Regions from separate parts of the Fictibacillus sp. NPDC058756 genome, predicted to be linked through region 1. Evidence: predicted binding sites of a transcription regulator. Region 1 holds the regulator's gene; each other region holds the start of a gene.

What was found. The regulator LexA, encoded in region 1, represses DNA repair genes until DNA is damaged. The targets are predictions, from matches to a motif close to CGAACATATGTTCG.
Region 2: ACFW35_RS07830 (DNA polymerase thumb domain-containing protein) is a predicted target of LexA. The motif match lies at 7,702-7,715, and genes of this name have one in related genera.
Region 3: ACFW35_RS02400 (YolD-like family protein) is a predicted target of LexA. The motif match lies at 5,909-5,922, and genes of this name have one in related genera.

What each region holds. Positions count from the first base shown of each region.
Region 1 is NZ_JBHYPU010000001.1:1,942,500-1,953,638, reverse strand. Features, by position in the region: gene hflX (GTPase HflX) at 1-155, shown strand, start outside; gene ACFW35_RS09815 (aminotransferase class I/II-fold pyridoxal phosphate-dependent enzyme) at 157-1,425, shown strand; gene ACFW35_RS09810 (MerR family transcriptional regulator) at 1,548-1,949, shown strand; gene glnA (type I glutamate--ammonia ligase) at 2,026-3,360, shown strand; gene ACFW35_RS09800 (phosphoesterase) at 3,544-4,983, opposite strand; gene lexA (transcriptional repressor LexA) at 5,683-6,297, opposite strand; gene yneA (cell division suppressor protein YneA) at 6,459-6,725, shown strand; gene ACFW35_RS09785 (YneB family resolvase-like protein) at 6,744-7,388, shown strand; gene ACFW35_RS09780 (DUF896 domain-containing protein) at 7,450-7,689, shown strand; gene ACFW35_RS09775 (HesB/YadR/YfhF family protein) at 7,795-8,079, shown strand; gene tkt (transketolase) at 8,256-10,259, shown strand; gene sirA (sporulation inhibitor of replication protein SirA) at 10,412-10,852, shown strand; gene ACFW35_RS09760 (YneF family protein) at 10,931-11,139, shown strand, end outside.
Region 2 is NZ_JBHYPU010000001.1:1,557,838-1,568,976, reverse strand. Features, by position in the region: gene ACFW35_RS07865 (efflux RND transporter permease subunit) at 1-1,938, shown strand, start outside; gene ACFW35_RS07860 (HPr family phosphocarrier protein) at 2,413-2,673, shown strand; gene ACFW35_RS07855 (TVP38/TMEM64 family protein) at 2,688-3,341, opposite strand; gene ACFW35_RS07850 (HPr family phosphocarrier protein) at 3,432-3,680, shown strand; gene ACFW35_RS07845 (N-acetylmuramoyl-L-alanine amidase) at 3,772-5,166, opposite strand; gene ACFW35_RS07840 (ZIP family metal transporter) at 5,303-6,034, shown strand; gene ACFW35_RS07835 (YolD-like family protein) at 6,073-6,405, opposite strand; gene ACFW35_RS07830 (DNA polymerase thumb domain-containing protein) at 6,419-7,675, opposite strand; gene ACFW35_RS07825 (YqzH family protein) at 7,842-8,042, shown strand; gene ACFW35_RS07820 (SDR family NAD(P)-dependent oxidoreductase) at 8,304-9,095, opposite strand; gene ACFW35_RS07815 (MBL fold metallo-hydrolase) at 9,092-10,069, opposite strand; T-box leader at 10,154-10,364, shown strand; gene proC (pyrroline-5-carboxylate reductase) at 10,414-11,139, shown strand, end outside.
Region 3 is NZ_JBHYPU010000001.1:483,897-495,035, reverse strand. Features, by position in the region: gene ACFW35_RS02430 (hypothetical protein) at 5-169, opposite strand; gene ACFW35_RS02425 (DUF4268 domain-containing protein) at 280-1,422, opposite strand; gene ACFW35_RS02420 (hypothetical protein) at 1,874-2,632, opposite strand; gene ACFW35_RS02415 (MAE_28990/MAE_18760 family HEPN-like nuclease) at 2,967-4,061, opposite strand; gene ACFW35_RS02410 (DUF262 domain-containing protein) at 4,058-5,263, opposite strand; gene ACFW35_RS02405 (hypothetical protein) at 5,367-5,804, opposite strand; gene ACFW35_RS02400 (YolD-like family protein) at 5,952-6,305, shown strand; gene ACFW35_RS02395 (LA2681 family HEPN domain-containing protein) at 6,452-7,975, opposite strand; gene ACFW35_RS02390 (hypothetical protein) at 7,995-9,038, opposite strand; gene ACFW35_RS02385 (SHOCT domain-containing protein) at 9,456-10,271, shown strand; gene ACFW35_RS02380 (hypothetical protein) at 10,353-10,988, opposite strand.

The DNA.
Region 1 (11,139 bases):
GCGTGCCTGCACACGATGGCAAACAGCTTGCAAGACTTCGGTCCGAAACGATCTTAATCAAACAGGAGTTTGATAAAGAAAAGCTGGTTTATGATTGCAGGGGATATGCCCTCTCATCAACTTCTATCGAGTCAATCAGCAATAAAGGAGAATAGCATGTATTCGCAGTTCCTAAATGGAGAAATCTTAGAGAAAACAGGAAAAATAGTATCCGAAAGAATAAAGGATATACATGAATCCATTGATTCTGTTGCACAGTTTAATCAGCTTAAAGTTTTAAAAGCATTTCAGAAAAATCATGTAGGAGATCATCATTTCAATCCAACTACAGGTTATGGATATGATGATTCTGGACGTGATACCCTCGAAAAAGTCTATGCTGATGTCTTTCAAGCAGAGGCAGCTATTGTCAGGCCGCAAATTATTTCCGGAACGCATGCTATCACATTATCTCTTTTTGGTGTGCTTCGTCCAGGTGATGAACTTGTATATATATCTGGAAAACCGTATGATACTTTAGAAGAAATTGTAGGTATCAGAGGAACAGGTGAAGGGTCATTAAAGGATTATAACATCTCCTACAGGCATATAGACTTAACTGAACAAGGAGAAATTGATTACGAAGCAGTAAAAGAATCCATTACAGAAAAGACAAAGATGATCGGTATTCAGCGTTCCAAAGGGTATGCTGATCGGCCGTCATTTACAGTGAATGATATTAAAGAAATGATTGAATTTGTAAAAAGTATAAAAGAAGACGTAATCGTATTTGTAGATAACTGTTATGGTGAATTCGTTGAACAAACGGAGCCGATTGAAGCAGGTGCAGATATCATTGCAGGATCTTTAATTAAAAATCCTGGCGGAGGTCTTGCGAAAACAGGAGGATACATCGCGGGAACAGAATCACTGATTAACAGAATTTCATATCGTCTTACCTCTCCTGGAATCGGAAGGGAAGCAGGTGCATCACTTTACAGTTTGCAAGAAATGTATCAAGGCTTTTTCTTAGCTCCTCACGTTACTGCACAGGCTTTAAAAGGAGCAGTTTTTACAGCTGCATTTTTGGAAGAGCTAGGCATGGAAACCCGGCCAGCATGGCATGAGAAAAGAACAGATCTTATCCAGTCCGTTATCTTTGGAGACAAAGAGAGAATGATTACATTTTGTCAGGCTATCCAAAAATCATCCCCAATTAATTCATTTGCAGTTCCATATCCTGATTACATGCCAGGTTATGAAGATGATGTAATTATGGCAGCAGGAACATTTATCCAAGGAGCGAGTATAGAACTTACTGCTGATGGACCGATCCGCCCTCCGTATATTGCATTTGTACAGGGCGGACTTACATTCGAACATGTTAAGATTGCTGTTATTTCTGCTGTTGATGAACTTTTAACACATGGTTTAATTAAAAAATAAGCATCTTAAAAAGGCCGATAAGGGCCTTTTTTTAATTTGATGTTACTTTTTCTAACATTATGTTTGACATGTTAGCTTTTCTGACATAAGATATAAAAAGAAGTTGAAAGGAGGTAGACAAAATGAACGATATGAACCGCAGGAACTTGCCTTTGTTCCCAATTAGCATTGTTATGCAGCTGACTGAGTTATCTGCAAGACAGATTCGCTATTACGAAGAACATAAATTGATTCATCCTGCAAGGACAGAAGGTAATCGTCGTTTGTTTTCTTTCAATGATGTTGATAAGCTTCTTGAGATTAAAGCACTGCTCGAACAAGGCGTGAATTTAGCGGGTATCAAAAGGGTATTTGAACTTAACGAACAGGCTGCTGAATTAATTAAAAATCAGCAAAATGTTCAAGGAGTTAAAGAAATTTCGGAATCTGCGCTTCATCGCCGCTTAAAAAGGGAATTGATTCATGCAGGAAGACACGGGAAAACATCTTTAATCCAAGGAGAACTTTCCAGGTTTTTTCATTAAACAAAAACTGAATAATACTTATTAGGTGAACAATCGCCTTAAACAGGCGTTTTTATATTTAAAGGAGGAGAAAGATTTGGCAAAGTATACAAAAGATGACATTTTAAGAATGGTAAAAGAAGAAAATGTAAGATTCATTCGTTTACAATTCACAGATTTATTGGGTGTAATTAAAAACGTTGAGATTCCAATCGGACAGCTTGAAAAAGCTTTAGATAATAAAATGATGTTTGACGGATCTTCTATTGAAGGTTTTGTACGAATTGAAGAATCTGATATGAACCTATTCCCTGATTTAGGTACATTTATAATCTTCCCTTGGACATCTGAAAAAGGTAAAGTTGCACGTTTGATCTGTGATATCTACATGCCCGATGGAAATCCATTCGATGGAGACCCGCGCGGTATTCTAAAGCGAGTATTAAAAGAGATGGAAGATCTAGGATTCTCAGACTTCAACATTGGACCTGAGCCAGAATTCTTCTTGTTCAAAAATGATGAAAAAGGTGAACCAACACTTGAATTAAATGATAAAGGCGGATACTTCGACCTTGCTCCAACAGACCTTGGTGAAAACTGCCGAAGAGATATTGTACTAGAGCTTGAAGATATGGGCTTTGAGATTGAAGCATCTCACCATGAAGTAGCACCTGGTCAGCATGAAATTGACTTTAAATATGCGGATGCAGTGAGCACATGTGATAACATCCAAACGTTTAAACTTGCTGTAAAAACAATTGCACGTAAGCACGGACTTCACGCTACTTTCATGGCAAAACCATTATTCGGTGTAAACGGTTCTGGTATGCATGCTAACATGTCTTTATTTAAAGACGGCGAAAATGTGTTCTATGATGAAAAGTCTCAAACAGGCTTAAGTGAAACGGCAATGCATTTCTTGGCTGGTATCCTAAAGCACGCACAAGGTTTTACAGCAATTACAAACCCTACTGTAAACTCTTATAAGCGTTTAGTGCCTGGCTATGAAGCACCATGTTATGTAGCTTGGTCTATGCAAAACAGAAGTCCGTTAATTCGTATTCCAGCTTCACGCGGTATCAGCACACGTATCGAAGTTCGAAGTGTTGATCCAACGGCTAACCCGTATCTTGCAATGGCAGTATTGCTTGCATCAGGTCTTGATGGAATCAAGAACAAATTAGCTGCTCCGAAGCCTGTAGACCGCAACATCTATGTAATGGATAAAGATGAGCGCGAAGCAGAAGGAATTCAAGATCTCCCAGCAACATTAAAAGAAGCTCTAGTACTTTTCAGTAAAAATGAAGTTCTGACAAAAGCTCTTGGTGAGCACGCTACAGAACATTTCATAGAAGCGAAAGAGATCGAGTGGGATATGTTCCGTACACAAGTTCACCCTTGGGAACGCGAACAATATATGAGCATGTATTAAAACCTGTAAACCCCTGATACCATTGGTGTCAGGGGTTTTTATGTTTATTCCCAGTTGCATCTTTTTAACCTATTTGATTGTGATCGGAGTCCCGTCAAACTTAGTGAATGAGAAACCACAAAATTTCTCATTGTAGGTCGCCCTGTAGTCCCTAAGAATGCTTATTGCGACGTCTTCACCAAGTTACATCCCCTCAATCCCATCAGAACGCCAATGGACGCCGGCTGTATCGCGGCCTAGGGAGATATTTGCGGCCAGTTTATTCAATTCCCCGCCTATTGTCAATGGTTCTCCTGAATAAGGAAGCAATGAGAGGCCATCCGAACTGGCGGCGACTGGATTTGGAATCTCAAACGATTCTTTAAAGAATGCCTTGAGAATAGTGGCTCCGGCCCCAGCGATGGCTGCGTGGCCAGCTGGGTAAGCCGAATGGGTTGGGCAGCCTTCCGGATAGGACATAGGAAGCAGGTAGCTGCGGAACTTTTTGAATACCTTACAAATCACCTTGGAATTGAGGAGTTCTGAGTTTATCGGGTAGCATTGTGCACCTATCATATGGTTGTGGACGCGTCCTCCGAACTCCTCGGGACGTAGTCTGCGGTGGACAAGGAATTTTTGGAACCAGGCTGCCTCAAGTGCTGCCCGCCCCACTTTTGTAACTAAATCAAGAATATGTGGGGCCCCGAAGGTAATAAAACCACCTTGGGTTTCTGATTTAAGGTAGGGGTTGGATTCATCTAATGCTCCTATGCCGTAGCTCAGCAGAACTAAACAAGCGGAAAGTGGACCCTGGAAGGAAAAGTCCTGATGAACATATTCACCCAAATCCCTTCCATTGCGGATATAGCGGGGTGTAGGGTCGAATAACGCTGCCGCAGGAGTTGAGCCGTTCTGGACATCCAACCATTTATCATATGATGTCATATGATCAGATCCTCTCACAGTTGTACGATATCGTTGAATGATTGTTGTCGCACCATAGGGGATGTCTTTCAATAGAAATTGGGAGACATAAGGACCTGTTAAGTCACCAGGTGTGTCTCCGCGGAATAGCGTACCAGTTGTGACTTTGCCGTCGGCTTTCGGTCCGCGAAAATCAGAAAATGAGGATAAATCTGAAGCTGCTTCCATGGTAAGTGGATTGGTGCCGTACTCAAGAAAAGGCACATCGCGGGTCAGCGCCTGCCAATATAGTTCAGCCATTTCACCAGCCTCCCAAGCACTGTTAAAGGAAGGAGGTACAGCGATACCTAAGTTGTGGCAATCAGTTCCCGCAAGATCAAATGCGTAAACGGCTTGAGGATTTGCAAGCTTGACGTCACCGCCGAGAGGAATAGATTCAAAATGGCGTTTCTTACCTGTTTTTAAGGCCTTAATAAATTGGTTATATGCCTGGAGGTCAACCTCGCCAAGGGAATTATGTGGCAACCCCTTAGAAAAGCTGCCAATTTTAGTTGGATACAATTGTTCGTCACCATTACATGGATGTTTAGTGAGAGGAAGTTTCATTTGGGAAGCTGCTGCCTTAAGACGAACTTGAAATGCTTTCTCATTGCGCTCTATTGAATTTAAAGGTCCGATTAAACAGTTTTTTTTATTATTAGACTTGTTGTTTTTTGCCATCTTATCACCTATTTATTTTATTATGATACTAGGAAAAAATCCTACTTTCTCCGATGTTAATATCTTTATTTTAAAATATTCTTTAGCCCCCTAATCTCTTACTTCAACTGGTTTATTATATTCATTTTTTTTTTATAAGAATAGGTTGTTCACCAATACGAATTAGCCAATTTACTCTTATTAGACCGTGTCCTTTAGCAGGCGAAACAGGAAGCCTTTTCAATTAAAGGATTTGTTTTTTATCTATTTCGCAAATGGAAATCAGAAGAGAATAAAGGAAAATGAAATTATACTTGATATTTTTTGCAAAAAAAAAACAAGCCGGTAATTTTTATTTACAGCTTGTCTAATCGCAAATATTATACTTAATGAATACTTCTATATACGACGATAACTTTCCCTAAAATTGTACACTAATTTATAGACTACCACTGTATCTCCCTTACGCAGAACTTTAAGAAGCTCGTCCAATTGAGGGTCTATTACCATGGGTGGCGAATAGAATGGTCTATTGCTATGTATCACGTAATATTTTCAATCAATGGTTATGTATTTTATCTTTTTCGTAAATGGAAAGCTGAAGAAAAAAATTAGTAATTACCTCTTTTAATTTTTTAGTATTGTTAATATCCGATGAATTTGAAGGTGCAAAAAAACAAGCCATTTTTAAAAAATAGCTTGCTTAAATAAATTGATGAATTAATGAATACTTCTGTAAACACCTATTACTTTACCTAAGATTGTACAGCTCTGCAGAATAATAGGCTCCATAGAAGAGTTCTCTGGCTGAAGCCTGATATGATTCTTTTCTTTAAAGAATCGTTTTACAGTTGCTTCATCTTCGTCAGTCATTGCAACGATAATATCTCCATTATTTGCTGTTGGCTGCTGTTTTACAACAACTAAGTCTTTATTAAAAATTCCTGCTTCGATCATACTGTCTCCAACTACGGAAAGCATAAAGACATTTTCGTCTCCAACAACATGTTCGGGAAGAGGGAAATATTCTTCAACATTTTCAACAGCGCTGATAGGAAGCCCTGCAGTTACTTTACCGATTACCGGAATCGACACAGATCTGACAGAAGGAATATTATCTTCTAACCCTAATACCTCGATTGCTCTTGGCTTAGTTGGATCCCTGCGTATTAGCCCCTTTTTCTCAAGTCTTGCTAAATGTCCATGGACAGTAGAACTCGAAGCAAGTCCAACGGCTTCACCAATTTCTCTAACGGAAGGCGGATAGCCTTTTTGTGATACTTCTTCTTTTATAAAAGCCAGAATATCCAATTGCCGTCTGGATAACTTAGTCATTTTTAAGCACCTCACCAGATTTTTTATCTATAAAAAAGTATAGCATGGCATTCTTGCAGATACAAACATAAGTTCGAAAAAATGTGTTGACACCGAACAAACGTTCCAGTTATTATAAAGATAATAAATACGAACAAACGTTTGTTGAAAGGGGAATAATAATGAAACAAGGGACGTTGCATGTTATTGTATTTTTAGGTTTAGTAGGGGGAATCTTTTTTACATTATCAAATCTTGCATCACAGGATAAACAATATATAGAAGTTACTATTGAAGAAGGAGAGTCATTATGGAGTCTTTCTGAAGAATATAATGCTAAACATCATTATTCCAACTGGGAATTTATTAAATGGGTAGAACAAAAGAACAGTGTAAACGCGGCGGCTGTATTTCCAGGCCAGAAAGTAATAATTCCGGTTAATAAATAAAAAGCAGGTCTTTAATCTATGAAAGCTATCATTTATTGCAGAGTCAGTACAGAAAAAGATGAACAAACCACATCAATCGAAAGACAAAAAGCAGAGCTGTTGAAACTGGCAGATCAATTTAATCTAGAAGTAATTAATTGTATATCAGAAAAGGCTAGCGGCTATTCACTGGAACGTAATGAGCTATTGAGTGTTTTGGATATGGCAAGGGATGGTGAGTTTCAGTATCTGCTTGTTCAGGATGATACTCGTTTAGGAAGAGGCAAGGCTAAGATGGCAATTCTACATCAATTAATTAAATACAATATAAAAGTGTTTACATTATCACATAACGGAGAATACACTTTAACTGAAGCAGATGAAATGGTTCTGGATATTGTCTCAACAGTTGAGGAATATCAGCGAAAGCTCCATAATATGAAGATCAAAAGAGGTATGAAAAAAGCGGTAAAAGATGGCTATAAACCTCAGAAAAATCTGAAGAACAAAACTTATGGAGGCCGTGAAAAGAAAGAAGTACCTATACACGAAATAGTCCGGCTAAAAGAAATGAAGCTTACTTTTCATGATATTGCTGCCACACTCAGGGGGCTAGGCTATAACATTTCAAAAGCCACTGTTCATCGAAGATACAGAGAATATATGGAAAATACCGATAACTAGAAATTCCTTTTCTACTCATGTAAGATTGAGAGAAAGAGATCGGAAAAAGGAGTTTTTATAGATGCTATCTAAAGATAAAATGCAAAGAATAAATGAACTATCCAGAAAATCCAAGCAAACAGAATTATCAAAAGAAGAAAAGATTGAACAAAAGAAACTGAGAGAAGAATATCTCCAAGTGTTTAGAAAATCTTTTGTTCAAGACTTGCATGGCGTTACATTTGTAGATCCAAACGGAAATGATGTAACACCTGAAAAACTAAAAAGAAGCAAAGACAATAAAAATAACCTTAAACATTAATACTTAATGCCTATTTGCAAGAATGCAAAAAGGCATTTTTTTCTGTTGCATTAAATATTTATTAGTATATACTGTTATATAACAACTTTGAAAGGGGAGAATATTTTGACTTTTTCAATCACGAGTGCAGCTGCTAATCTTTATAAAGATATCGAATTAGGAGCAAAAGAAGGTTTGCGTTTTTTTGTGAAGTATGCGGGAAGCGGTGATTCGGGCGGCTTTTCACTTGGTGTAACTCCTGCGGTGCCAGAAGAAAATGACTACATTCAGGAAGTTGAAGGATTAAGATTTTTTGTTAAAGCAGAAGAAAGCTGGTTTGCTGAAAATATGAAGCTTGATTATGACGAAAAAACGGATTATTTCTCTTGTCAGATTCCCGGTTTAGCTTAATATAAATTAAACCGCCTGTACTATAACAACGTATTCGTTGCTATAGTTTCAGGCGGTTTTTGTATGAACTGAAGAGGGTAATGGTAAAATAACAGTAGTTTACAAAGTGTTTACCTTGTCTAATTGGACATGAAGGTTTATTATGTAATTCAAAACTGTTTAGTACATATGAAGGGATGATTTTTTTGTCACGTAATATTGATGAATTAGCAATTAATACGATCAGAACACTATCAATTGACAGCATAGAAAAGGCCAATTCCGGCCATCCAGGAATGCCTATGGGTTCAGCCCCAATGGCATATAGCCTTTGGGCGAAATATATGAACCATAATCCATCTAATCCAGAATGGTTTAACCGTGACCGCTTTGTTTTATCAGCGGGCCATGGATCAATGCTATTGTATAGCTTGCTTCATTTAAGCGGTTATGGGTTAACGATTGAAGACTTGCAGCAATTTAGACAATGGGGAAGCAAAACTCCTGGACATCCTGAATACGGTCATACAGTCGGTGTAGAAGCAACCACCGGCCCACTTGGACAAGGAATTGCGATGGCTGTTGGAATGGCTATGGCAGAACGTCACCTGGCTGCGAAATATAACCGTGATGGACACGAAGTGATAAATCATTATACGTATTCCATCTGTGGTGATGGGGACTTGATGGAAGGTGTATCTGCAGAAGCTGCTTCTTTAGCTGGGCACCTTGGATTAGGAAGAATGATTGTGCTTTATGATTCGAATGACATTTCTTTAGATGGTGATCTGCATCATTCATTCTCAGAGAATGTACAGCAAAGATTTGAAGCATACGGCTGGCAAGTTCTTTTTGTAGAAGATGGAACTAACTTGGAAGAAATCGAAAAGGCTATAGCAGAAGCTCGTGAAGAGTTAAACAAGCCGACACTTATTGAAGTTAAAACAGTAATCGGACACGGTTCACCGAATAAGTCTGGTAAATCTGCTTCACATGGTGCACCACTAGGGAAAGACGAAATCCTGTTAACAAAAGAAGCATACAAGTGGACATTTGAAAATGATTTCCACGTTCCTGAAGAAGTTAAATCACATTTTGAAAAGTTAAAGTCTGAAGGTCAGTCAAAAGAAGATGAATGGAATAAGCAATTCAAGGCATATGAAGAAGCTTATCCTGAATTAGCTCAAGAACTTCAAGAAGCTATTAAAGGAAGTCTGCCAGAAAACTGGGATCAAAATATGCCTGAATTTGATAAGGCGATTGCTACTCGTTCTTCTGCTGGAAAAGCGTTAAATGTACTTGCTAAAAACGTTCCATCAATCTTTGGAGGCTCCGCGGATTTAGCTGGTTCAAACAAAACACTTCTAGAGGGCGAAGTAAACTTTAGCCGAAACGATTACAGCGGCCGCAACATCTGGTTTGGTGTTCGTGAATTCGCAATGGGAGCGGCATTAAACGGAATGGCTCTCCATGGAGGACTTAAGGTATACGGTGGAACATTTTTTGTTTTCTCCGATTACGTTCGTCCAGCAATTCGTTTGTCTGCTTTAATGGGTCTGCCAGTGACTTATGTATTAACACATGACAGTGTGATGGTAGGTGAGGATGGTCCTACACATGAGCCTGTTGAACAGCTTGCTTCATTGCGTGCCCTTCCAAATCTTAACTTGATTCGTCCAGCTGACGGATATGAATCAAACGCAGCTTGGAAGATTGCAGTTGAAAGTACGGATCAGCCAACAGCGCTTGTTTTAAGCCGTCAGGATTTGCCTATTTTGAAAAACACAAAAGAAAAAGCTTATGAAGGTGTAAAACGCGGTGCGTATGTAGTATCGCCATCTGAATCAGAAGTGGAAGTGCTTCTTCTTTCTGCAGGTTCAGAGGTTAGTTTGGCAGTAGAAGCTCAAGAACTTCTGAAAAATGAAGGAATCTCAGCATCTGTTGTTTCCATGCCTTCTTGGGAGAGCTTTGACAAGCAGGATTCAGATTATAAAGAATCAGTGCTTCCAAAGCATATTACGAAACGCTTAGCGATTGAAATGGGTGCTTCATTAGGCTGGCATAAATATGTTGGACTAGAAGGAGAAACATTAGCCATTGATACTTTTGGAGCTTCTGCACCTGGAGAAGTTATCCAGAAAGAATATGGTTTTACTCCTGAAAATGTAGTGAAGCGTGTTAAAGAGATGCTAAATAAGTAAAAATGTTTTTTAAGAAAGAAGGTCTTCAATCGAAAACCTTCTTTTCTTTGTTTTTCGACAAAAAAAGTTATTTTTCACTCTGTTTTTTAGACAAGCTTTTCTCCATTTTTTGTATATACTTGTCAGCAAAGAAGTTGGAGAGGAGCTTTTTCATGAGAGAATTTTTTATATATTTAATAACAAAAGAAGTTGCTCATTCCTACTATGGAAAAGAAAATAAGCTTTTTCAATTATTTTTTGAAGAACAGCGTACATCTGGGATTTCTAAACAAATATTAAATAAACAGATCGGTTACATAACATCCTCTATCTCCGTTTCGCAGCTAGAGGAACATTTTAGGCAGCAATTAAGTGATAAGTATGACTGGCGGTGTGAAGGTCAATCATATACACTTCCGTGCAAAAATAGCACAGTAAGAATAGAGCTGAACGATCGTTATCTCCATTTATACAGCATTGGTAATTTTGAAGCAGAAACGATTGTGTTTGAAGCGTTAAGGCAATTTGAGTCATACTTCTTAGCGATGGATTATGGAGAAAGAAAATATGGATGGCTGTCACCATTTAAATTGAACATGGTGTATGCCACTTAATTAACTTTCAAATGTTGTATGTAACCTATAACTTGTAGTAAACTAGTTCTAGACAACATGAAGGAGGAAGTTTTAACAATGGGTACTGGTATGATAATCCTTGTGTGTGCACTTTCGCTGATTGCAGGCGTTGCGATCGGATTTTTTATTGCCCGCAAGTATATGATGAGTTATTTACAAAAAAATCCACCGATTAATGAAAATATGTTGCGTGTGATGATGATGCAGATGGGTCAAAAGCCTTCTCAAAAGAAAATTAATCAAATGATGCAGGCTATGAACAAGCA
Region 2 (11,139 bases), 380 kb from region 1:
ATTTTCTTAGACCGTCTTGATATTACGCTTAACATTATGACTCTTGGCGGTATGGCCGTAGCTGTCGGCCGTGTAGTAGATGATAGTATCGTAGTTATCGAAAATATTTTCAGACGAATCAGGAAAGCTGATGGCGAGTTTGACCGTGATGAATTAATCATTGATTCTACACAGGAAATTTTAAAAGCGATCGTGTCTTCTACCATTACAACAGTAGTAGTTTTCTTACCGCTTGGACTTGTTGGCGGTGTCACGGGAGAATTCTTCCTTCCATTTGCATTAACCGTTGTTTTTGCTTTATTAGCGTCACTGATTGTATCCGTTACAATTGTACCTATACTTGCAAAATATGCATTTAAAAAGGTAAAGCCTGAAAAAAATGATGGTCCTATGCAGCGAGGATATGAAAAACTGATTAAAGCATCACTGAATCATAAAATTATCGTTCTGTTAACGTCCTTTATTCTCCTTGGAGGATCATTCTTCCTTGCTACAAAACTAGGAATGGTATTCCTTCCAAACGAAGAGCAAAAAACATTGACAGTCAATGTTGAACTTCCAGCGAGTACAAATGTTTCTAAAACGAATGAAATTTCCCTGGAAGTTGAAAAATATTTAGCTGGGCGCGACACTATAAAAGATGTTACCGCAGGTATTGGTTCCCGTGATTTCCAAACCGGTCTTAAACGGCAGAACGTAGCAAACTATTTTATTAATCTTAAAAAAGAAACAAACGTTGAAAAAGAACTTAAAGAATTAGAATTCGGAATTAAAGAAATTACAGACGAAAAAGCAAAAGGAACAGTTCTTGGCTTACAGGAAGTTTCAAGCGGAGGACCTCCTTCTAACAACGAAGTAAACATCGATCTTTATTCCAATGATTTGGATGATCTTCAAAAAGCAGCAGCTCAAGTTGAAGAGTATTTGAAGACACTTGATTCTATCAAATATGTGTCAAATAACTTCAAAGATACACAAAAGCAATGGGCAGTTGATATCGATACTAAAAAAGCAGCTGAAAAAGGTGTCTCAGGATTCGCTGTCCTTGGTGCAGTCTCTGATGTTACGAAGCAAGTTGAAGTCGGGGAATTGACACTTGATGGCGACGAAAAGAACGTAAGAGTTGAATATGATGAAGCTGTAAAAACTCTTGATGAAATTAAAGATCTCACTGTCTTTGGAACATCAGGCCCTGTAAAGATTTCTGAGGTTGCAGAGGTATCTGAAAAAGAAACGGTAACTGCCATCCAAAAGCTTGATGGCAAAGTCTATGCTCAAGTTTCTGCACAAGTAAAAGGTGATAATGTTCAAAAAGTAACGCAGGAAGTAATAAAAGGTGTAGAAGATAATGTTGATCTGCCATCATCTGTATCAACAGAAGGAGGCGGCGGAAGTGAAGAGACAATGGATACTTTTAAAGATCTCGGTCTAGCAATGCTTGTTGCAATCGGTCTCGTATACTTAACGATGCTGATTACGTTTGGCCGTGCACGTATACCGTTTATTATTCTTTCTTCTCTATTATTTGTTCCCGTCGGGGCAATCGGGGGATTATTCTTAATCAATGAACCGCTATCTGTGAGTGCTATGATTGGAATATTGATGCTTATCGGTATTGTAACAACGAATGCGATTGTACTAGTTGATCGTATTGGACAGAACAGAGAAGTCAAGGGCATGCCAGTGCGTGAAGCACTTCTTGAAGCAGGGAAAACTCGCCTAAGACCGATCTTAATGACGGCTTTTGCTACAATTGCGGCACTTATACCACTCGCATTGACTACTTCATCTGGAACATTAATCTCAAAAGGACTGGCAATTGTGGTTATCGGAGGACTCACTACTTCCACTCTGCTAACATTAATTATTGTCCCAGTGCTTTACGAACTATTCTTTAGAAGACAGACAAAACGCGAAAAAGCAAAGAATACTGCTTAATGTAAAGGCTGTTTTCTTAAGCTTTGCTGCTATTAGAAGTGGTTGATTTCCGCTCCAGAATGCTCGCTTTCCGCGGGGCGTGCGGTGAGCCTCCCTATCTCTTCGCGCTGACGGAGTCTCACCTGTCCCGCTTCATGGAAGTATCCTTGCTACTGCGTCTACAAGTAAATGCTACCGATGTGAGCTTCCTCGTCGCATGCCTTGCGAGAAGCTTCTCATGTGGTCGGCACGCACCTTGCGCTCCAAACAACTAGCAACGAAGGGTCTTCACAAAAACGATTTAAAGACAACCACCTTTTTAAGAGCCATACAAAAAGAGTACCGATCCTCCCTTAAGAGGCGGTACTCTTTTTACATGGGCCAAATTGCTGTAATTTTTATTGGAAGCAAAAAATCCGGGACTATAGACCATGTTTCACTTTTAAAATTAATGGGAAATATATCAGCAATTCATAACCTCAGGAGGCTATAAAAATGAAACAGATTTGTTCAAAAAAAGTTAAAGTTACAGCAAAATATACCGTAAATAAAGCACTTGAAATTATGCAATCTGCTAAATCTATTAACAGTCAGCTTTTTTTGTCCAAAAACGGCCATACCGTTCACGCATCAGGACTTTCCCAGCTCGTATCATTTTTCCTTACTTTAAAAGAAGGCGATTCTTTTCTGTATATCGTTGAAGGAGCAGATGCTGAATCAGCTCTGAATGTCATTACTAAAGATACAGCTTTTTAATCAATTATACTTTTTTATAATCCAATCCTTGCCTTCATCTTCTTTTTGAATACAAGGGGTAATCCCACAATAACAAAAAGCAAGGTTGTTCCGATCCAGATGACTTCCTTGCTTTGAGATGTCATAGAAGTACCAAGATAGGTATATGCTATCGTTCCGGGAATTATTCCGATTGCTGTTGCAATTGCGTAATCTTTAAATTTCACTTTAGTAATCGAAGTTAAATAGCTTACAAGATCATAATTTAATACAGGAAGCAGCCTCAGCAGCAGTACATAACGAAACCCTTCTCTCTCAATATTGCTGCGTATTTTATTATACCTTTCATTTTTCCATTGGTTACTTTTCTTAAATCGGCCTAACCGGTTAACAGCATAATAAGTGACTAGCCCTCCTCCAAGCGAGCCGAGATATGTATACAAACAACCCCAGTAGAAACCAAAAGAAAGACCGCTTGTTATTGCAAATATAGACGATGGAAATAATACAAATGGCCTTACCGTATAGAGCAATATAAAAAGAAATGGTGCCAGCAGCCCCCATTGCATGATCCAATTTCTAAATTCTTCAGGACTAAATCCTTTATAATTTTTTTGCAGCCACAAAACTAATAAGACTAGAATAGCCGCACTTATCATGATGAATAGCCACTTTTTTGTGATTTTCATAATTCCTCCATGAAAAATCTAATTTAGTAAGCATTTTTCCTTCTTCTGCACATATCCATACATATGTGTGATGGCAAAGGAGGTTATATTGTGATTGTAAAAGCAACAGCACCCATTTTTGCAGACCGTGCTGCGAAACTTGTAGAGCTTACAGGCAGTTTTCAAGAATCTATTTATATAAAAAAAGGAGACCGCACAGCTGATGGAAAGAGTTTCTTAGGCATTATTGCTCTCTCCATCTATCCAGACGATCCGATTGAAATTATTTGTGATCCGCCCAGTACTCACCTAAAAGAGAAGATTCTCTCATCAGGGCTTTTTGCTTCCTGTAAAGCGTAATATTAAATTCAGCAATTTCTATTATATAATCTTCCCACTTTATTGGCTATTTTTTTCCTATAAGCAAAAAAAGCCGGGAAATAATCCGGCTTTATATTTCTTTTAGTTGCTTGTCTATCTGATTCACTCTTTCTTGCAAATGTGCTTTTGTTTCATTGAGCATTAATTTATAGATTTCGAGAATCATATTGCTGTAATTTGTACCTGGAACTGCCCACTTTCCGTTTAATTGATTCCATGCCTTTGCGCTACCTCTTTGAACAAGATCGAATCTCGGGTCAACCAAAGGATAGTGCGGAGGTAAAGGTTCTGTGGAACTATATGCATATAGATGCTGTATATGTGCCAATACACCTTCTTCTGGTGTTTTAAACGTTGTTCCTTCTGTCTTCCCGGTTGCGCCAATTCCTGCAAAATTATTTTGAGATGCTTTTACACTGCCCTGAAAGCGGAAATATCCAGTTTCATGAACAGCTTGTGCATATGCCGTGTCTCCTCTGATCCCGTATACTTGTCCGATCTGAACATATAATGCGGCTAATTCTGGCGCATTCGGATTTACTTTACGAACAAATCTTTCTATTTCATCGGCAGAAAGCAATGTTGTTCCTTGTATTGTTAGGCCAGCTGGAGGTACTGGTTTTGTAGGTTCTGGTTTTGGAGGTTCTGGAGCTGGTCCTTGCCCATTATCTTCTCCTTTTACTATTACATAGGCATCCTTTATTCCTAAAGCGCGTATCTTCATGACGTGAGCTTCAGCATTGTCTCTTATTTGAAAAGCTCCAGCTTGTACTCTGTAATATTTTTTATTGCTTATTGTCTCTTCGTCAATAAATGCTGGAATCTTCTTATCTGCTAAAAACCGAACTCTTGCTTCAGCATTTTCTTTTTGTTCAAAGGCGCCAGCAATCACGGTAAAAAGATCTTTCGTTTCCTGCTGTTTTTGTTTTAATGAAAGCCCCGCAGCAGCCCCTGATGCAATGGCAGCAGACACTTCATTTTGGAAATCCTGTCTGTTTAATAGAGCTAGGTTCGCAGCGTTATCAATAAACAAAACCTCCAGCAGCACAGCTGGCATCTTTGTTTCACGCAGCACATGAAAATTCGCCTGCTTCTGTCCTCTGTTTCTAGCTCCGTATTTATTCATTACTGCTGCTGTACGAGCATGTATTGCATCTTGTATTTTTTTTGTTTCAGCTCCGACGTTTATATATACATAACTTTCGAAACCTTCCCCGCCACCGCTGTTTTGGTGAATCGATAAATAGAAATCAGCCTTTTGCTTGTTAGCAAAATCTGTTCTATCATCTAATGAAAAAGTTGCATCTGAGCTGCGGGTCATCAATACTTTCACTTCATAGTTATTCTGCAGATAAGACTGAATTTTCTTAGCGATTGCCAGGTTATATGTTTTTTCAAAACTGTTCTTATTTACAGCGCCCGGATCATTCCCACCATGGCCCGGATCAATAATAATGACTTTCAAAGTGTCACCTTCTTTTAATCCATATTCAAACGCTTTCGTTGCGCTTACTTCTATTAAAAACAAAAAGAAGGTATACTAAAAGAGCCATATGACTATTTTCATCAAAAATGGATATTTGACTAAGGTGGGTAACGGAATGGAAGCTGCTTTATTTGGAAGTGTTTTATCTGCATTAGCAACCGGCTTTGGTGCATTACCTGTTCTTTTCTGGTCTCAGGTGACACACCGGTTCCGCGATATACTGCTTGCTCTTACCGCAGGTATCATGGTCGCTGCATCAACTTTTAGTTTAATACCTCAAGCGCTCGAACTATCAAACTTAATTGTGCTTACAATCGGTATTACTCTTGGCACATTGACACTGATGATCCTAGAAAGATTCGTCCCGCATGTAGACTTAGATCATACTAGAATCCTTAAAGGCATTGATGCGAAAGCAGCTTTAGTTATTGCTGCCATTACGCTTCATAACCTTCCTGAAGGATTATCAGTAGGTGTAAGCTACGCGAGTGATGATGCAGGTCTCGGGGGATTGATCGCATTTGCGATTGGTTTGCAGAATGCTCCTGAAGGTTTGCTTGTTGCACTCTTTTTAATACATCAAAAGATGAACAGACTTAAAGCATTTTTCATAGCCACTTTAACCGGAGCTGTTGAGATCGTTACGGCTATGATTGGCTATGCTTTAACTTCATACGTTGAAAATCTTGTGCCGTATGGGCTCTCTTTTGCTGCTGGTGCGATGCTGTTTATTGTTTATAAAGAGCTTATTCCTGAAAGCCATGGTGACGGACACGCACGCTCAGCAACATTATCCTTTATTGCGGGACTTTTAATCATGATATATTTAACACAGATTTTTGGCTGATGTTAAGAAGCTGGCTCAGAATTTTGAGCCAGCTTCTTTCAATCTGTGTATTCGATATCCACGATGTCCATCACTTTTAAAAGATGCATCGTGTCCATTTTATTCATCACGCGCAATTCTTTTTTTATTTCATCCACATAATGAACATGGCCGGTGAGCTCGGCTATCCTTCCCTTTTGATAATACTTGAATTTCAGTTCCCGGTTCTCCTCCATCGCCACACAGATGATTTCATTAAATTCTTCATATCTTTGTTCATCAAGCTCTGGTTTTCTTCCATAATCCAGACCATCCTGATGTTCTCTTAACATTTTCACGTGCTCTGGAAGCATCATAGCAGTCCATTTTATCGTTCCTCTGTCACGAATCACCGTTTCTCCCTCCCTATGCCTTATGTCCGCCTAAGAGACGGCTTCTGTATAGAGCAGTCCCTCCTTTTGTATAAGAAACAGCCCGTAAGAGAGAATTTGAACCATATTTTTGCCTGATCTCGTCCATAACATAGCCGATTTGTCTTTTTTTTGGATGGTCTAAAGAAAAGAGAGTGAGCTGTGTTTCCGTATCCTCACACACGTTTGACAAAGCAATCGATATTTTGCGTACAGTCTGCCCCTGATAAAAGGTGCGAAACAATTCCAGACAAACTTGATAAAGCTCCATCGTAATATTAGACGGCTGCTCGATCGTCTTAGAGCGATAAAAGCCTCCGCCTCCTTCATCTTTGCTGTACCCTACTCCAAAGCTTATCGTCCTCCCTGCTCTCCCTGCTCTTCTTGCACGTCTTGCCACCTCTTCGCACATCTCTAAAATGACATGTTTGATCTCGGTAATATCTATATAGTCTCTGAGCAAAATCTGGCTTTTCCCATAGCTGATCTGTCCCTGCATGATGGGAGCACCGATTTCGGATAAATCGATCCCCCATGCATGATAGTAAAGCTGATTCCCCATGATGCCGAATTTTTTCTCTAAAAGTTCGAGTGGATAATGCGCCAGGTCACCCACTGTCACAATTCCCATCCTGTTTAAAGTCCGCTCCACTCTTGACCCGATTCCCCACATTTTGCTTAAAGGAGATAGAGGCCAGAGTTTCGTTTCAACATCTTCATACCCCCACTCGGCAACACCTTTTTTCTTCGCTTCAAGATCTAAACAAAGCTTTGACATCAGCATGTTCGGTCCAATTCCGATCGCACACGGCAATCCGAATTCCCTCCAGATATCCCGGCGGATCTTTTCAGCTAATTCCTGAGGACTTCCCCATAACTTTTCCGTTCCGTCTGCTTGAATAAAACTTTCATCCACACTGTATGTGTGAATGGATTCAGGCGGGACATAACGGTGCAGCAGCTTTGTAATTTCCATTGACCTCTCGAGAAAAAAGGACATTTGGGCATTTACTACAATGATGTCTTTATTTTTAGGAATTTCAAACAAGCGGTTTCCAGTGCGGATGCCGAAATCTGCCTTCAATCGCGGAGAGGCAGCAAGAACGACACTTCCCTGCCGTTCTGTATCTCCCACCACTGCTAAGTAACATGTGAGCGGGTTTAACCCTAAGCGAACAGCAGCACAGCTGGCGTAAAAGCTTTTCATATCCATACACAAAATGGTACGCTCTGGCATATCTTCATAGTTCATTTGTCACAAGCCCCCTTATCACAATACGAACATTTGTTCTTTATATGTATACCCATTTTAACCGAATATATGTTCTTATAACAATGGTAATTTTTTCAGCATTTTTTGCAGATTGACGATTTGGGCTCATAAGTCTAGGATTTATATAGGAAAGGCAGGTGAAAAAATGAATCGCTCATTGCTTCGCAAAATGATTTTACGGGCATTAAAGGATTATTTATGGGAGGAAGAGGATTGCATGCTGACCGAACAGGAATGGAGTCAGCTGGAAATGAAAATAATGAAGCAAATCAAAGAGGAAGATCAGGAAGAAGCGATGTACGCTATAATTCAGGACGTTATTTATGACTATTTTACAAATAAATAACAGGTTCTGCTCCAGAAAACAGAACCTGCCTGTATGTTGAGGAATTCCGGACAATAATCCATAGGATGTGGACCTTAATCTACGAGTTTTGGATGTCAATCCAGAAATTTCGGGTCTCAATCCACGAGTTTTGAACCTCAATAATCCAGAAATTTCAGGCTTCACTCCACGATATTTGGCTTTGAATCCACAAATCTTAGTTCCGAACCTGAAACCAAATACCATTATCTCTTTTAGTTTACATAACATTATTACGGTATCCTACTTTTGCCGGAATGACTTTCCCCCGAGTTTTTCCACTAATCGCGGCATAACTTGATAAGCTGTACTGCCAATATTCATCCACCATGGCAGATTAATCTCACGTACAGGACGCTGCATAGCCTTTAAGATCTTTTGTGAAACGTGAGAAGGCTGAAGCATAAACTTTTGAATATTTTTTACATAGTTGCCCGATTTGTCAGCAAGCGTGAAAAAATCGGTAGCGATCGGGCCTGGATTAACTGTTGTTATATGAACTCCTTTATGCGCTACTTCAAGACGCAGTCCGTTGGAGAAGCCAAGAACTGCATGTTTTGTTGCTGCATACACACTTGATTTTGGTGTTGAAATCTTTCCAGCTTGTGATGCGATATTGATGATGTGCCCGCTGCCTCTCTGGAGCATATGCGGCAGGACCGCACGAGTACATGCCATCAAGCCTAAAACATTTGTAGAGAACATCCCCTCAATATTCTTCCAGGGAGCATCTGCAAATTCCTCAAAGACTCCAAAGCCAGCATTATTAACTAAAATATGTACGTTTTTTTGATCAATTAAAACTCGGGTAAAAACTTTCTCAACGCTATCAGGGTCAGAAACATCCAATGTATAGAAAGGGGCTTTAATTCCAGTTTCTTTAATAATTGTATCCTGAACGATTTTCAACTGGTCTTCCCTTCTTGCGAACAATACTGGCAAAGCCCCCTTTTTCGCAGCATCCAGCGCAAGGTGTGCTCCGAGTCCGCCTGAAGCTCCTGTAATCGCAACCACTTTATTTTTTAGTGTACTCATCGAACTGCTCCTGTCTGTCTAAAATAAAATAGCCCTTCTTCTTCTGCTTTTATAATTCTTCCCTCTTCTTGAAGAAGGTCAAGATGGCCTGATACTTCAGATACGACTAAACCAAGCTGCTTTTCGTACAGCTTTGGAAAAAGACGGACACACAATTCAAATACAGTTAATGGCTCATCATTTAACAGCTTTTCAATGGCTTTTGCACGCTCGTTCTGATCGTGCAGTCTTTTACGTATTAATTCATGTGCATTTTCAAAAGGCTCGCCATGCCCAGGATAAACCGTTTGAAGATTTAACGTTAATAGATTTTGAAGTGTCTCACGGTACTGAAGCAAAGTTTTTGGCCGGTCTTTTTCATGAAGTGCCGGCGGTTCAAGGAGTGCATTTGATGAAATATGCGGCAAAAGAACATCTCCGCCAATAAAAACACCTTGCACCTCATTGTAAAGAGATAAATGATCAGGAGCATGTCCCGGCGTTTTTAAGAAAACAAAACCTTCATGTCCAGGAACACTTTCCCCAGGCAATGGTGTCAGATCAGGCATGAAAGGAGTAATAAACTCACGGTATTTTTTCAGTTTCAATAGTTCCAGCCTTCCTAATGAATCTGGCACACCAAAAGAACGATAAAGGTCTATATAGAATGAATCAGCCCATTTCAAAAAATCGCTGTCGCCGCTGACATAAGGAACAGCTTCTTTGAGCGTCAGCGTATCCACACCTGCCTGCTGAATTTCTTTAGAGAGGCCAGCATGATCAGGATGATAATGTGTGCATATGTATTGATCCAAATCTTTAAATGAGAGTCTGTTTTCTTTTAAAGAAGATAAAAGGACCTCTCTTGCTTCATCGGTCCTTGGACCAGAATCGATAAGAGTAACCGCATCACCTATAAGGAGGCAGCAATTGACAGGACCCACATCAAATGGTGTAGGCAGGGTAATCGGAATAATAGTTGCAGCTTTTGTCATGATTTCCTCCAAATAATTACTTGTTGACATACATATAGAAATCATAGCATAATGTTTTTTAAAATATAAAAGATTTGGATAATATAATTTGCGTTGAAAGGGATCAGTAAGTATTCTCCCCCGATCAGAGAGTGGAATCCGAAGGCTGCAAGATTTCACCGGAAAAGGAAATGCTGAACCTGCCCTCAGAGCACCTGGAGAAATCCAGCGCAGTCCTGCGATACAGGCGTTTCGAGCGGGCAAGAACTTTTGCCAATAAAGGTGGTACCACGGATCACTCCCATCCGTCCTTTTAACAGGACTAGGGAGTTTTTTTATACTCAAATTTGAGGGAGGGATCTGTCGTGAAAAAAGAAAAAATCACATTTATTGGTGCAGGTGCTATGGCTGAAGCGATTATGGAAGGGCTTATTAAAACAAATAAATGGCAAGCAAATCTTATCACGATTAAAAACAGCAGCAATTCTGAGAGGCTTAAAGAGCTTCAGACAAAATACGGTGTAATCCCTGCTCCAACTATAAAGGAAGCAGTATCAGATGCTGAAATTATCATTTTAGCTGTTAAGCCGAAGGATGCTTCGCAAGCTGTCAAAAGTCTTGAACCTTTTATACAGAAAGAACAGCTCATTATTTCTGTTATGGCAGGAATATCAACAGGAACCATTACAGAATGGACGAATAATGAAAATCCTGTACTCCGGGCCATGCCTAATACATCAGCATCAATCGGATATTCTGCAACCGCTCTTTCCAAAGGTATATTTGCTTCAGATGTTCACGTACAAAAAGCTGTTGAGCTTTTTGAAACGATCGGAACCGTAACACTTGTGCCAGAAGATAAGCTTCATATCGTTACTGGCCTATCTGGCAGCGGTCCCGCTTATATTTATTATATTGCGGAAGCGATGCAAAAAGCGGCTGAGGAATTAAGCCTGTCCCATGAAGAGGCCAAAACATTAATTTCTCAAACACTCCTCGGCGCTTCTCTTATGCTAAAGAACACATCAGAATCTCCAATAGAACTCCGAAAAAAAGTAACAAGCCCTGGCGGAACAACTGAAGCGGGTATA
Region 3 (11,139 bases), 1.5 Mb from region 1:
TAAATTAATTTTCATTTTTTTCCTTACTTGAAAAATAAATTGGTTTTGCTGGTCCCAGTATTGATGAAAAATTTTCTATTTTACCGATCGGATTTTTCACTTTAGAGAAAATTACTCCTCTTTCTTTAAGTGCTTTAATTATATCTCTCGAAGTGATTCGTTCTTTCATTTTTTTCACTCCCTAAATAAGATAAGTTTGATCAAAAAATAGTATTGTAGCTCCCTATCTCTAATACCCAACGGAAAATCTTTTCTATTCTTTTACTTTATTCCTAATTTTTAAATTTCTACTGAGTTCAACATAGAAATCAGATTTTTTCTAACCTCAATAATAGGTATTTTAAACGAGTTCTCAAGCTTTACCATGGAGGTTACCATAAAGTTGATCATAGTTTCCCAATCTCCATCATTAAAGATGTTTACATCATCTTTCTGATATTTAATTCTGGAAGCTTTTTTATTATCAAGTCTCTCCCAAAAAAGTAGGTCTCCAAAATTATCTTCAATAGAATCCTTGTACTTCACTAATTCATCAAAAATAAATTTGTTCTCTTCCCTAACAGATCTTTGTAAATACACCTCGACCCTCGCATAATTTCTAGACATTACAAAATTGTAGGAAACAGATGAAATTCCAGTTCCAGCTCCAATCCAGTTATCTTTGGATGGACTTACATTTTTAAATAAATCTGTTTTTTCATTTATTAATGGTAATAGTGATTTCCAAAATTGTATTCTAATGTTATACCTGTTCTTTGATTCTTCTTGAATGCTTATTTCTGCTTGATTTTTTTCTGCCATATTAATGACATATTCTTCTGCTTCTTTCATAGGAATTATTTGCTCAAAGTTTAGTAGTAATTGGTCCTCAAGTTGATATGGTGTAACCTTAAAACACTGTATTCTTAATTTGTAATTCATCAGCCATAGCACAGTAGAGGTTACTTCTTTTCTGAAGTTCGCTGCAATGATAATTAATCTTTGTGTTAAGCCTTTATTTAAAACGATCTCTTCATAGTCTTCAACTTCAAAAAATTCTTTTAAGTTTTCTTCTGCTTCTTGGTCACTGGAAATTTTATTTAGATAATCTTGATAAATACTTTTAATTTGGCCTTTGGTTAAGCTAGAACAATAGGAGGCATACTTTAATACTTGCCACGTAACGTCTCTTCCCGAATCATCAAGTTTATTTTCAATGACCACTATGTTTCCTTGCTTATCTAAAGCTAATAAATCTAGTCTTTCATTCGTATCATTAAAACCATTAAATTCTTTTTGTATAATCAGCAAGTCCTCTCCTATTGACTCAGGATTATTAGCCACCCATTCCTGAAGATGGTCCCTCTCTCTAAAACCTAATTCAGAAAATGTCTTCTGATTTAACTTAGTTATTCTATTATTCTCTTTATTTATTATAAACACCTAGTTCACCTCTAAATAAAAATTTTTTGTGTTAACATTAGTGATTTACAAATTGATTCAATAAGAATTGTATTTTTCCTGTTTTTTAAGACAAAGAACCAATTAACCCCGAGGTTGAAAATATAGCTGATCTACTTTTAAAAAGCAGGTTTGCTTGTTTTTTAAATGTTCGTAATTTCTATTTCACCTATATTTGGAAAAGTAGTTATAGTAGCTATAATTGGATCTGCTTACTATCTAAATTATAAAGCAGATTAAAAGGCTAAAGAATCAATTGGAAATTCACAAAAAATCTATTGGTGGTGCATTAATAGGAGGCTTGTTAGTTGGAGATGTCGGTGCAATAACTGACGGACTTTTTTTATGATTGTTTTGTGGTGTTAATAGAATCGGACAGTTGAATTATTGAGTAAACGATAATCCACAAACAATAAGGAAATAAGGATACCCGTTAATCCGATGGTGTTACTCTTTGATCAAAATTATATTTCGTTGGTTCAATGTATTTGCTAAGTTTCTTATACAAAAGGTAATATAGAAATAAATCTTTTCCGAATCCTGGTGTTATGCCTAATGGAAACATTTTCAATGCTGAAACTGTTCTAAATAACTGACAATTATTAATTTCCTCAAGAATTACTATTAGATCCTCGTCTATATTAACTATTACCGGTATTTTGAAAATATTATTAATCGTTCCTTGAATCCTTTTACTATGGTCTAACAATGACATTATTTCAGTAAACTCTCCGGTATTCATTCTTACCGTTCGACCCGTTGGTTTTTCAATGTATTGATAGCTGAAATTCATTTTGTTATTACAGTCTATTGTTTCTAAATCCTCAACCTGCTCTTGAAATCTTTTATTATTTTCAGAAATACCGTATTTGTGAAAATAATAATAGATAGTTATTCCCATAGATCCTAAGATACTATCAATTCTTTTTTCAATTATTGTCATTGTTTGTTTGCGTTTTTTTTGCTCTGGTAAATAGACAACAATATAGTAAAAAATACAACTGACTATATAGCCAATGCAAAGATCAAAAACTGTTTCTCCTAACTCAAAACCGAAAGGAAACCAGGAAATAAAACTTATCTGTGAAGTATGAATGTCCTTTAAAGGTGAAAATTTAACCATAATAATGAAAATAATACTAATAAGAAATAAAAACCAAAATATAATACGAAAGTTTAAATTCTTAAGCAAATAGATCTTCTCCTAACTAACCCAATATATACGAATTTCTATTTTTCTTTGTAATTTATTTAAATGCCAAATATAATCAGATATCCCACCGCATTATAAATGACAATGTCAGTAAAAAGAGAAACTGGTGACAATTTTTTCTTAATTCTTTTTTAGAGTTTTTTCTTAATACATTATACATCTCAATGATGTTTCTCATTAATTTGTTTTATTTCAACCCCATTAATAAAGGATTTACCTTTTGAGAATAATATGAGCATTTCTCCTTCTTGAAGAAATGCATCAGTTAGTTGAATAATATCCGATTTTATTACATTATAATATGTGGTATTTTTTATACTATTTGTAGAGTACTGTTATTAACATCTGTAATTGGAATAAAGTAGCTATAATTCTCACTAACTTTAAAATCAACTTTTATACTTATTTTACAGTTTTCACCAGACGTAATTTCATTTACTTCAACGTCATTTATTCGAATAGATTGTATAGTGCCGTACCTTATTGTTTCTGCTACATTATTTGTTTGGGCATATAAAGTATCCCCTTTTTTTAAATGAACATTTGTTACCTCAAAACAAACAATATTCCTTCCATATACTTCTATAGGTGTATTGAGACAATACTGATAAATATTGTTTCTAGCACGGTAATCCAACGAGTGCATAAAAAGGACCTCGCATAAACAACAACAATAAAGTTCAAAGAAATCTATATATCCCATTAAAATATCTATGTCTAGTATGTTATCAACTGAACCATGTGCCACCTGATTACGTCTATCTGCTAAATCATTCATTATATCAAAAGCAATTGTTTTACTTATTTCATTTTCAATAATATAATCGTTAAATTTTGGGTATCGGAGTATTAAAGACGAAATATTATCAATGCCTACTTTAGAGAAAAATTCATTAATACTCCCTTCTCTAAAGTTAGATGTGTGATATGTATATGCGTCAAGATTAATTTCGTAAGCTGGATCATCATTTTGGCAAAGACTCATGTTGGTCACAATTTTCTCTGTCGACACTAGGCCTTGGTACTTTGGTATATTTTTATTTTGTATAAGTTGAGCAGATAAGTCTGCATGGTTTTCTTTTATTTTTTGAGGCATATCTTCAAAAGATTTTATATAACTTCTTAGTGAAAGTATATAAGCTTTAAGAATTTCTTCAATATAGTTTTCAAAATAACCATAAAGGGAAATGATTATAGTATTGTATTCAAAAATTTTCTTGTTACTAAATGAATCATAATGAAACATGAATTTGCTTACTTCATCCTCTAATTCTCGTGGTCTTAACAGAAGGTTACTTTTTTCATTTTTCCTGACGATAATGAATAATTGTCTTTGTAATTTACTATTCTCAATAAACTTTCTTATTTCTTCAAGACCTCTTCTTAAATCTGTTAAAACCGATTTCATTTCTTAGCCTCTAATACACCATTAATAAAATCTCTCATCTTTTGTATCCTTATGACTACATGTGATTTACCGGTGTTTCTTCCTTCAAAATCATCATATTTTTCTTTATAAAAATCGGTTAGTCCTTCCTGAATTTCTATCTTTTTATCTATGAGTAGTTCTGGACTGTGGATATACTCTGAAAATACTTGCATGATAGGATCAAAAACTACTTTTGTAGGTCTTCTATACCACTTCCACTCACCGTTTCTGATTCTATACAGATTGAACGCCTCGTTTCCTAAAACATCATGTACTAAATTGATTGTCCGCTCAAATAGTATTTGATAGTTATCTATAACTTCTTGATTAAACAAATTCCCTTGTTTCAGGAAGGAATCAAGAAAATCTTCTAAAGTCATTCTTTCCCAGTTATCAATGTGTCTAAAAGCAAAAAATCTAAGTACTAATTCAACATCTGTCATTTTCTTAAATAACGGATTTTCTGTCAGTTCTCGAGGTAAATTATCACATGTTAATTCTTCAGGTGTAGGCTCGGGTATCTCCCATATTCTACAAAAATATTTATTTCTTGCAAGCTTTATGCATAGTTGATTTAAAGCTCCATTATATAATGCGTTTCTTGTTTCTTGAGGTTCTAATTTTTCCCCACCACTATTAATTCTTTCAAAGACCAGTTGTTTTAATCTTTGGGCTTCTTCAGGGGTTTTTGCGGTTTCTTTCAGGAGAATAATGGAAGATAGATATCTTCGGTCAATACCTTTTCTGACTTGCGAGGGTAGTTCAGAATATGTTAGACCGTTTAACTCTTTCCATTCTTCTAGTGCGGTTAAAGCAAACTTATTTTTATAAAATTCATAAATTGCAGTTAATCTTTGTAATCCGTCCATTACTTCATAAAGAGAAAAATCAACTTCATATAAAAATATTGGAGGAACAGGTACATTCATAATAAAAGACTCTACTAATCTAGACTTTCTTTCAACATCCCATCTATGTCTTCTTTGAAACTCTGGATTAAGAATATAATCGGAACCCTCTACAATAGATTCTATTGTAGTAAGCTGAAATCGTCCTTGCTCAGTAACGATTCTTACATCACCTTTAGCATATTTCTCGTTAATTTGTTCTTCTGAAAATGCAGGAAAATCGTCTCTATTGGTATTAAACCTCTCAATTACTTCTCCATCAAATAAAACCATTTCTATACCACCTTTGTGAAAACATTTTATTTCCAATAATTTGATAATATACTTTATAATAACATATTACTTTCTGATTTCATCTCCACATTCTAAAGCCGTTTTAGTTGTGGAGCAAGGTTGTTACCTTTCTCAAATATTCTTCTTTTCCTTTCTCACAAAGACCACCTGTATTTAAAGAATTTAAAACCTCATCTTTATCTAACTCTCTTAGATCTTCAGCAGCATAATATAGTTCTGCAAATGATTCACTGTTAGCAAGCATTTCTTCTAATGAGCGCTTAATCCAGGGTTTTGATAGATCATCTTTTCCAGCTTTGTGATGCCAGTCGGTAATAAACTCTTTTCCAATTGCACATATACATTTTGAATTTTTAAAGATGGGATGATTTTCAAGATAAGTTTCATCTTTATGACTGATATATTGTTTAACCCCTCCAACAACAAAGAGCCAGTGATGATGACTAGTGTCATTTTGTAATATCGCTTTCGTACATCCCTTTATAAAATTATTTTCACCTTTGGATAATCTCTTCTTCATTTGTACCTCCTCTTATTAAATTACATATACTGGAATTATTCGACTTTAACTGACATTATTCCTTTATAAAATCAAATTAATTTCAATAAGATACCAGTTTAATAAGAACGTATGTTCGTTTATAATAACTGATAAGGAGGGATACATATGTCGATACGTGATCGAGGAAATATAAAATGGACAAGTTTGATGCTACCGGAACATGTAAAAGAATTAAGACGGTACATTCATGAAGAATATTACGATGTCCCTGAGCCGAGTATCGATGAGCAGCAGATGGAAGAAATGAATGAATTGATATTGGAGGCCATGGAATATAATTTCCCATTAACATTTGTCATCTATAAGAATAGAAGGTTGGAATCAATAGAGGGAAATATCCATTTTATCGATTCAATAAAAATGGAGCTTCGGATAATAGACTTTCAAGATATTCTTCATAAAGTTTCCTTTTCAAAAGTAAAAGCTATACATAAATATGAAAAAGCAATGGAAACTTGAAGATCCATTGCTTTTATTATTTGATGGGTCGTATTGATTTAAGGTGTTTGTTTATATGTTGTTTATTCAACAATCGCATCCGATTGTTGAATAATAAAGAGGAAATTGCTTCACCTTAATCACACCATATTAAATTGATTGAATATTTAGTTTTTCCATTCATCTTCATAAACATCTAACATTAATGGAATAAAGATTTTATCTTCATTCTTATCATAATAAAACCTATTAAATTCTATGTTAAATCCATTGGTCATATAGAAAATAGCTGTCCTAACTAATTTCAAAGTTTTAAAAGTAAAAGATAGTAACTCAGAATATGAAATTTTATATTCATATTTATTTGGATCATTTAATTCTTCGAGTATTAGCTTATTATAATTATCAAGTACTCTTATAAATCGATGTTCAATAGCATTTCTTAACAATCTAATCTCCCTAAGTTCGCCTGCTTTTAAATCTAAGTCCTTACTTAGCCAATATAATGAATTAAATGGACTATTTAATGCTATATCAAATTCTATTTCCTTATACCATTTGTGAAAATCAATTCTGTGAGTAGGTAATAATTGATTATGAAACTTACAGCAAAATAAACCTATCTTATCAAGAACACTAAATCCTGTTTTTAAAGCAATTTTAAGTAGCTCTGTTTTATAGCCTATTGCTGGATAATCCAGTGTATTAATAAGTAAATTTCTTCTTTGAGATTCATGAATGTCTAAATTCTCGTCATTTTCAATTTGGTACAGAAAATATCTAGCCATATTGTACTCTTGTTTTAAAGTATTAAACCATGCATAATAAGTCATTTCTCCATTTTCACCAAAATAACTTATTCCTAAATTTATCATTTGAATATCATCTATACTTCCTACTTTATATATAATATTTGCATAATTTAATGAGAGATTTTTTTCAGACGACCATTCTTTATATTTGCTATTTTCCTCTTTACTAGGTTCCCAAGGTTTTACATCAGACAATCTATCTTTAAGTATTTGTTCCATGTGTTTTTTCCATTCAAAAATAGCCTCGACAGTATCCTCTGGAATTTCATGGATTGACAATTCAATACTTGATTCCTGAATTTCTCTTATTCCCTGTTCTATTAAGAAACGCATCATACCTCTATCAGTAATTCTTTGCGCCAAAGAAAGGTGCTTAATGCCTAAATTTGCTCTTGCCATTGGAAAAGGATCAACAAGTCCTTCAACTGTTTTTAATTCATCTATTGCTTCAACTATTCTCCCCATTTCTATATAAACATTAGCTAAATTTACATAGATTTGTGATAAATAGTACGGATTTATCTTTTTTTCCTGATTAGATAATTTAATTGCTTTACGGTATGAATCAATTCGTTGAACATAATTGTTGTATAAAAAGTCTTCGTAATTATCAAACTTTTCTACAAACTTAGAGCTAGATTTTAATTTCTCAAAATTATTATCAGCAATTCTTCTTAAGATCGCTGCATAATTGGCATTTGTATATAAAAACACTACTTTTAAAGTATCATCTAACTTTATAAACTCAATTTTGTCAAAACCATCTTCTACCTCAGATATTATCTTTAAATATATATCTTGAAATCTTTCTCTATGTTGCATCGATAATTTATCTAGTTCATCTATTAGTTCACCTATATAAAGTAACTTTTTTAACATTTATTCTCCCCTGTATATTTTACTTGATATTTCTTGAAAAATTGGATTTTGACAGCAATCCCCAAATAGCATTAGTCAATATTCTATCTAACTCACAACAAATATTTAAGTAAATCCAGTTTTCTCTACTATATTCAAAGTAATCAAATTGGTAATTTTTCATAAAACAGGTAGCATATTTTTCTAATTTTTTTCTTACACCAACAAAATCCCCATGTGCAATTTTATTACGTATTTGTCGTGTCAATTTTGCAAATAACTTCTTTTTTTCTTCGTTACTCCCATAACTATCAGAATCTATAAAGAAGGCAAATTTCTCATCATATTTTACTGGATCATTAAAATCCTCTTTCCCAATAATCATCTCTATTAGGGAATAATTTTTAAAAAGATGATATGCATTATAATTACTATCATCTGTTATAGCTGTCAGAATATAATCCAACATATAAAAGTTTTCTTCGTTCACAAGAAATGAATCTATCATTTCTCCAAAATCTAAAAGATTGTCTATCCGCATTTGATTTACAATAATTGGACTCACCTTTATATTTAAACTCATTTCAGCATATATGCTTCTTAACACATGAGTTTTTTCAAATAAACTTTTTTCTGACGAATAAATGCTTATCATTGGAATCCAGTTTTTATTATTGTAATGACTTCTGGTTAGAAATTCATATAATTTAATCCATTTTTCTCCAAACTCAATTTCGCAAGTTGGGCTATCTAAAAAAGAGTTCTTCTTTTGAAGCATTGAATTTTCAAAGTCGTCAATACTTACACAAATTAATTTGCTTGCTATTTCTTTCAAATAATCTTCATTTCCTGGATTAAATATTCCCGAGAAATTTTTATGTTCAACGATTTTTTTTACACTATATGGTTCCATATTTTCTAAATCATTGTATTTCATAATATCATATTCCCTGTAATAAATTTCTTCCTTCATTGTTTCTATTAATCCTTCTTGCCAATCCTGAGGAAGATTAGATAACGTAATTCCTAGTTTTTTTGAAATCACAATTGGTTCTTTTTTTCCGAAAATATTAACAACAATCATTGTTTATCTCCTCTATTGATTCGACTCTATTCTAATCTCATATAAATTTTGATTTATGATATTTTTTAACTTTCAAACTAAATAATGATAGATTCTAGTATTCCTACTGCCACTTTTGATAACAAGTTCTTTGAACACAAGTGGTATTCCGTACATTATTTTTTTGAAAATGTTATATTATTCTAATTATAACAAATATTTCATCTTTGATTAAATTAATAATGTTTTGACGAATTTATTAGTAACCAGCTAAAACAAATGAGAGATACTTGAATCATCAAGTATCAAAATGCGAGGAATGAGATTTTATACAAACACATCTAATTAACAAACTCATTAAAATAAACACTTTAGGCTAAATTCCGATATAAAATAAGTTGGCATGTTAGTTATGTTTAATAAATAGGGGGGAGTATTATGGGTTGTGTTTTAGTTGGATTTGCTTTATTTTTATTAATTTTTATATTTTCTATTTCACCTTTACTTGGAATAATAGTATTAGGAGCTATCATTGGAGTTTCCTATTATTTTAAAAATAAAGAAGAAGATAGAAAGGCTACAGAATCAATTGAAAAATCTCAAAAAATCTATGAAGCTACTCGTAGTTTAAATGATTTCAAGGTAACTCAACGGTTCACATCTTATGATAGTGAGATGACACTACTTTTAGATGAAGACTCAAAAAAACTTTGTTTAATATATACTTCAAACCAAAGTAAAGAAATTTATAATTATAGTGACATATTAAGTTCAGAAATCTTAGAAGATGGGGTAACAGTAATAAACACTTCACGTTCAAGTCAAATTGGAGGCGCATTAATAGGTGGAGTGTTAGCCGGAGGTGTCGGTGCTATAATTGGTGGACTTTCTGCTCAAAAAACTTCAACAAATAAAGTGAATAAAGTTGATTTAAAAATTATTGTTAACAATACCAAAAGTCCCTATAAGTTAATAAATATATTGACTACCAATGATATTGATATTAACGGGAATCCCTCTCCAATTGAAAGAGATAGCCAAAAATATAAAGATGCAATGAATAACGCTAATCATTGGCACAATTTAATAAGCGTTCTCATCAAACAAGCAGATTTGGAAGACAATAAGGCTACTAAAAGTAATCAAACATCTGGCTCTCTGGCAGATGAAATAAAAAAATTATCTGATCTTCATAAAGCAGGCATATTGACTGAAGAAGAATTTAACAATCAAAAACTGAAACTACTTTCATAGTATAAAGAACAAAAAAGCAATGGTAAGCTAAAAATCCATTGCTTTTCTTACTTTACTTTAAGTATTCAATTTTATGATTAATTAATATTCATTCCTGCTATAATCCAGCTCTTCAATTGTATTAACCACTTTGTCTAACTGCTTTTCTAGTTTTAGAACTTCTTCTAATACTTTTTTAAGTTCATCAGCAACCGGATCTTCATGTTTTTCCTCTGATAGGTTCACGGATACCAGATTCGCTTCACTTTCAAGGGTATACTCTAGTGATTGCATAACTGAAAACAGTTTAGTATGTATTCCACGCTTTATTTCTTGTACTAGTAATCTATTCGACAACTCTACTTCCTCATCTTGATAATGAGCGTTCAATGCCTTAAAAGCCTCATTACTGTTTTCATAATGAAACGGACTATCTTCTTCAAGCTCCTCATAATTCTTTCTATACCAATACACATAGAGATGTTTATTATAAGCAGCAAAAACCTCATGAAACAGATTGGTTGCTACTAGGTCAGAAATCTCTTCCTCACCAGTCCATCCATAAGTTTGAATCTGTTCTTTACACTTGCTATCTAAAATACTTTTTAAGATCTTTCGCAAATCTTTTGGTGACGATTCAGCGTTTAAAGAAGTTATACTCTCCTTAATGTGTTCTTCTAACCGATCAACTAAATCATCAAAGGTTTCTATGTCAGCTAAGTATAGCCCATAACTCATTATTACTTTCACTCATTTCGTTTTACATATATTTTACCCTGAAAATACACACTATTAGCTTGCATAAAAAGAAGCCTTACTGAGATTACTCTCAACAAGACTATATAATTTGTTACATATTAAGGAATGAATTTAATTCTTAAGAAAAGCT